Regions from separate parts of the Alteromonas sp. 76-1 genome, predicted to be linked through region 1. Evidence: predicted binding sites of a transcription regulator. Region 1 holds the regulator's gene; the other holds the start of a gene.
The links. The regulator sigma-54, encoded in region 1, starts transcription at its own class of promoters, with help from an activator protein. The targets are predictions, from matches to a motif close to GTTGGCACGNNNNTNGNNT.
Positions count from the first base shown of each region.

Region 2: a site for sigma-54 is predicted at 1,843-1,861, ahead of ALT761_RS06810 (DUF4097 family beta strand repeat-containing protein). Genes of this name have one in related genera too.

Region 1 covers NZ_LR136958.1:858,889-862,103, forward strand. The annotation lists gene rapZ (RNase adapter RapZ) at 1-19, opposite strand, end outside; gene ptsN (PTS IIA-like nitrogen regulatory protein PtsN) at 58-501, opposite strand; gene hpf (ribosome hibernation promoting factor) at 510-797, opposite strand; gene ALT761_RS03625 (RNA polymerase factor sigma-54) at 827-2,311, opposite strand; gene lptB (LPS export ABC transporter ATP-binding protein) at 2,387-3,112, opposite strand; gene lptA (lipopolysaccharide transport periplasmic protein LptA) at 3,115-3,215, opposite strand, start outside.
Region 2 covers NZ_LR136958.1:1,607,273-1,610,487, forward strand. The annotation lists gene dkgB (2,5-didehydrogluconate reductase DkgB) at 1-459, shown strand, start outside; gene ALT761_RS06805 (sugar O-acetyltransferase) at 518-1,081, opposite strand; gene ALT761_RS06810 (DUF4097 family beta strand repeat-containing protein) at 1,113-1,784, opposite strand; gene arsC (arsenate reductase (glutaredoxin)) at 2,313-2,729, shown strand; gene ALT761_RS06820 (DUF445 domain-containing protein) at 2,733-3,215, shown strand, end outside.

The DNA.
Region 1 (3,215 bases):
TGATAATAATCAGTTTCACCTGCATTTCTCCCTCTAAAAATATGGTGCTGTGCTTTTTTAGCTTAAAGCCGTAATAATGTCGTCACTGGTGGAGGCCCGTCTAATGGCTTTCACCGTTTCTTTATCACTTAGCTTACCCGCCACGGTAGCGAGTGTTTGTAAGTGACCTTCTGTTTTCTCTTCAGGCACCAACAAGGCAAAGAATATATCTACGGGCTGGTCGTCAAGCGCATCAAAATCGATGGCAGGGTGACTAGTTACAATAATGGCGATAACGTGTTCTAAACCCGGTAAACGACCATGAGGCAATGCAATGCCATTGCCAATCCCCGTACTTCCCATTCGTTCACGGGCAAGTAGGCTCGCTAGCACTGTGGCCTGATCGATGTCGGGATTATTCTTAGCGGCAATGTCGCTAATAATCTCAAGAATACGCTTTTTGCTATTACATTGAACCGCACACTCGGTGCGGTCCAAACTTACTATGGCTTGAATTTCCATACTAATATTTAGTGCTTTTTCAGCTTTTCCTTATGCTTGATAACTTGCCTGTCGAGTTTGTCGATCATGCTGTCTATCGCCGCATACATGTCTGTATTATGAGATGAAGCAAACACTTCTGCGCCGCTAAGGTGCATGGTGGCTTCGGCTTTTTGATTGAGTTTTTCGACGTTCAGGATGACATGCACATTAGATATGTGATCAAAGTGACGCTCTAGTTTGCTGAACTTAGTATCGACATAGCTACGCAAAGAGTCAGTAATTTCGACATGATGACCGGTAAGGTTGATTTGCATATTTCGTCTTCCTTAAATTATCAAGGCCTTTAGATAAGGCTTTTGCGTTGGTTTGACGGCGGAATCGATAACGATTCCCGGTATTTTGCTATTGTCCGCCGGGCTACTTTAATGCCTTGTTCGGCCAACAATTGAGCAATCTTGCTATCGCTTAATGGCTTGCTGGGCGTTTCCGCTGCCACAAGCTTTTTAATTAACGCGCGAATAGCGGTAGATGAACACTCACCACCAGATTCCGTTGCTACATGGCTAGAGAAGAAATACTTCAACTCGAAAATGCCACGAGGGGTATGCATATACTTTTGCGTGGTGACACGTGAAATGGTGGATTCATGCATATCTACCATTTCTGCGACATCATTTAGCACCATTGGTTTCATCATTTCTGGGCCGTGCTCGAAAAAGCCCATTTGTTGCTGCACAATACAGTTTGCTACTTTCATCAAGGTGTCGTTTCTTGACTCAAGGCTTTTTATAAACCACTTGGCTTCTTGCATATGCGAGCGAATAAATTGCGAATCGCTGCTGTTTTTAGAGCGTCGGCTCATGGCAGCGTATTGTTGATTTACGCTTAATTTTGGCAAGCTGTCGGGATTAAGTTCTACTACCCAACGGCCATTCTTTTTGTTTACCGAAACATCAGGAATAACGTATTCGGGTTCTTTAGTAATTAATGCACTGCCAGGACGAGGATTCAACGTTTGCAATAAGCGCATGGCTTCGCGAAGTTGATCTTCTTTCAAACGGCTCTTGCGCATTAACGTACGGTAATCTTTGCTGCTCAGCAGGTCTGAGTACTCATTAATAAGCTGTCTGGCTTCGGTGAGCCATGGCGTATCGTCTGAGAACTGGCGAAGCTGCACGAGCAAACATTCTTGCGGTGTACGTGAACCTGAACCAATAGGGTCGAACATTTGAATACGTTTTAGTACACATTCAACTTCGTCCATTTCTACCAACTCTTCAACATCGTCAGAGTTTACCGATTCTAAAATCTGTTCAATGGGTACGTTAAGGTAACCAGATTCATCAATGGAGTCGATAATGGCGGTAGCAATGGCGCGGTCTGTATCTGAAAACGGGGTTAAACGCATCTGCCAAAGCAAATGGTCTTGAATATTGTCGGTGGTTTCACCCTGAAACAGTTGGTCGTCATCATTATTCGATGGGCCAGGAGCGGGGGCAGAAGAGGCCGAGTAATACTCATCCCATGTGCTGTCGATTGGCAACTCGTCGGGAAGGTCGTTCTTTTCAAGCGCGTCACCAGCTTCCAACGAATCGCTAGATGCAGTGGGAGCCGCTTCCACAGAAGGGTCGTCACCATCCATGTTGTTTTTCTCAACCGGGTGGTCATCACCGCCTTCTTCAACTTCTAAAAGAGGGTTTGAGTCAAGTGCTTCCTGAATCTCTTGCTGCAGGTCGAGCGTAGACAACTGCAGCAGCTTGATTGCCTGCTGCAACTGCGGTGTCATGGTAAGTTGTTGACTGAACTTTAGCTGTAAAGATGGTTTCATCTACGTCTTATTTTTAAACTCTTGTTGTGAATATACCCGTGCTTAAAACTGAAAATGACAATTCGGTTACAGTAACTATAGCCTGAATTGTTCTCCTAGGTATACATCCCTTACTTTCTGATTACTTAAAACTTGTTCTGCCGTCCCTTGCGCGATGAGTTCGCCTTGGCTCACAATATACGCTTTCTCACACACATCCAGTGTTTCTCTTACGTTGTGATCGGTGATGAGGATTCCAATTCCTCTGTCACGAAGATGTTGAATGATCTTCTTTATATCATTAACCGATATAGGATCAACACCAGCAAATGGCTCATCAAGCAAAATAAATTGCGGATCGGCTGCTAATGCTCGTGCGATTTCTACTCGGCGGCGTTCACCACCGGATAAACTCATACCCGTACTATTACGTATATGGTTGATATTAAATTCATCAAGTAGCGCATCGGCTTCTTGTTCTTGTTCTGATGAACTTAACCCTTTACGGGTTTGCAAGATAGCCATGATGTTCTCAAACACCGTCAATTTTCTAAAAATAGAGGCTTCTTGCGGCAAATACCCAATACCGCGGCGAGCACGTTCGTGCATGGGCTCGTGAGTTAATTCGCTGTCATCAATACTGATTTTGCCCTTATCTAAGGGAACTAAGCCAACAATCATGTAGAAGGTAGTCGTTTTACCGGCACCATTAGGGCCGAGTAGTCCAACGATTTGCCCCGTCGATACTGATAAGCTTACATCGCGAACCACTTGACGTGCTTTATAAGCCTTTGCAAGGCTCTGTGCGCTCAACGTTGCCATGATTAGTTGTCGTCCGCCTTATCGTCTTCGTTATTCGATGACGCTTTACGTATTGCCTCAGGGGTAAATACGGTAGTGACTCTGCCACCTTCGCCGTCTTCGC
Region 2 (3,215 bases), 750 kb from region 1:
AAACAAGCTAAAGAGGTTGGTCTTACGCGCCATATCGGGGTGTCTAACTTCACAATAGATCAAATTGAACAGGCTGAGAAAATTCTAGGTAAGGGAGAGATTTACACCAACCAAATAGAGCTGCACCCGTTTATGCAGAACCGTCAAGTTGTACAAGCCTGCGAAGAGCGCGGTATCGGCGTAACGGCTTATATGCCATTTGCCGTCGGTGATGTAATGAAGGATGACACATTAAACGCTATAGCCGATGCGCATGACTCGAGTCCTGCTCAGGTGGTATTGGCATGGTTAGATAAAAAAGGGATTAACACCATTCCTTCTTCAACCAGCAAAGAGCACTTGGCGCAAAACTTTTCTTACACCGATATCTCACTTACAGATGATGATATTACCCGCATCGATGAACTAGATAACGGTGAGCGTATTGTTAATCCAGACTTTGCGCCTAAGTGGGATTAAAGGTTCGAGGGATTGACGCTAAGCTGGATTAATCGATATCTAGGTTAAGTAGGTATCGTTAACTTTCACCGTCAATATGCTTAATGATTTTGGCAGGATTACCGCCAATAACAACGTTGTCACCAAAGCTTTTGGTGACAACGGCCCCTGAAGCAACCACCACATTATTGCCTAAGGTAACACCTGGATTTATTACCGCCATACCGCCAATCCAACAATTGTGACCGAGAGTAATTGGCTTCGCGAACTCGATACCGGTTTGTCTAGATGTTGGATCGATAGGGTGTGTGGCAGTGTAAATACCTACTTGCGGTGCAATCATACAATTGTCACCGATAGTGACTTTAGCGGCATCCAATATGACGCAATTAAAATTAGCGTAAAAGTTTTCACCCACATGGATGTTTTCGCCATAATCACACTTGAAAGACGACTCTATGTATAGGCGTTTGCCCGTAGTGCCAAAAAGCGCCTTAAATTGACGAGTGCGGGCTTTGTGTTCTGTTTGACACGTAGCATTAAGCTCGTCCAATTTTATTCTGCAGGCCTTGCGTAATCCGGTTAACTCACGATCGCTAGGGTAGTAGAGTTCACCGGATAACATTTTCTGTTTTTCGTTCATGCCAATCTACATTTGGAATAATACCAAGACCTTACTTGCTAGATGAATAACTGACAATCACTTTTTCTTGTAGAGCGAGGTTAGCAATATCCATATTTACAGGGCGTTCAAGAATTATTGAGCCGCCGATAGAAACATCAGCGTCGATGGTGAGCTTAGGTTTTGTGCTATTTCTTTCCAGCCAGCCTTCATCACGCATCTTATAAATAATGTCGCCCTTAACTAAGGTATCGCCTTTAAGGGTGATGTCTCCATTCATACTTTCAATATTGTTCTCAACTACGCTGTCTACAATTTGAATATCACCATTAACCGTTTCTACGCTGCCTTGAATTGTACTTTGCTTTTCAATGTTTATATCACCGTTAACGGTTTCAATACTGTTAGTTACATGCAGATTCGATCCCGCATCAAGGTCGCCATTCACGATGTTGATTTCGTCAATGCGTACATGAGAACCTATTTCTACACCGCCGTTCACAACGCTAATATCTTCGGCCTGTGCATGATCTTCAATCGATACATTGCCATTGACCGAAGAAAGGTCGCCTACCGAGCGATGTTCTGCTACATCTACACTCCCAAACACGCTACTTATATCCTCTCCCTCTTGGGCACTGGCATTACCAACATGAATTACGCAGCCCGAAAGCAATGTTGTTGCTGCAAAAAATAGAGTGCTGGCAATAAGTGTTTTTTTCATCGTGAAGCCTTTTCAGTGTTGTTTAACGTTCTAAATTACTCATTAATGTATGTTTTTCTATCATAGAGCATGCCAAGATAAAAAAAATTTAATTATCAATGTGTTAATGGTTTATGTGTCATCTCTCAATCATAGTTTTTTATGACTTCACTAGATAATAGCGAAATACACCAATTGTTCGGCATTCAACTTATTTCTATTTGAATAGCTGAGCGCTCTAAAAGGTTGTTAATAAGGGTATCTTTGGTAACTAATCAAAAACCATAAGAATTGGACACACACTCGAATATGTCGGACACACACTTAAATCAAGCAGGTAGGACACACTCAAATAACAATAAATATGAATATGTAGGACACACACTTAAATGAGCAGTAAACAAACGCGACAGCCACTCAGTTGAGTTGACACACACTCAAATCAAGCAGGTTGGACACCCTCAAATGATAATAAATATGAAATATCATATGTGTTAAGCTGTTAATATCTAAATTCAGTAATTCACTTTTCCTACAAGGCCATAAATTATGATAGTTATTCACCATAACCCCGCCTGCGGCACATCTCGTAACGTGCTTAAAATTATTGAAGATGCTGGGTACTCGCCAATTGTTGTAGATTATTTAAACGAAGGTTGGACCCGTTCTCAGTTACTTGGTTTATTTGCAGCTGCGAACTTAACCCCTAGGCAGGCACTTAGGACAACAAAGTCACCTGCAGAAGAGTTAGGGTTACTGGATGAGTCTGTATCAGACGATATTTTGCTTGATGCTATGTTGGTACATCCAGTTTTGGTAAATAGGCCTATAGTTTGCACAGAAAAAGGCGTAGGGCTTTGTCGGCCTAGTGAAAAAGTACTCGACTTGCTACCTTCATGGCCATCAGGCCCTTATTTTAAAGAAGATGGTGAGCAAATATTAGATGAACTTGGTAAAAGGATGTAATTTATGCACGACAAACATTTGCAGTTAAAGCGAGCGAAGCAAAATGCATTAATTTGCTTGTTGATAGCCGCGGGTGTTTTCGTGAGTGCCATTGTCACGCAGGTGTATGTTCCGAGCTTGGCTAGTGCTAAATGGTTGGGGCTGATAAAAATGGCTAGTGAAGCTGCATTAGTCGGAGGCCTCGCCGACTGGTTTGCGGTAACAGCGCTATTCAAGCCCATACCTGCCCGGTATCCCATTCCTCATACCAATATTGTCGCGAGCAATAAAAAAGTGATAGCGCAAAATCTATCACTATTTGTTAAAGAGAAATTCTTTCATGCTAGTGCCATTGAAAATTTAATTGCGTCTAGTCAACCTGCAAAAGGGGCGGGGCGATGGTTGGAAGACCCTCAGCATGCGAAAAAATTAAGCCGATTTTTATGTGATGCACTCGCCGGTATTCTTCGCTTAGTGGATGACAAACCGGTTAAAGCCTTTATCGGC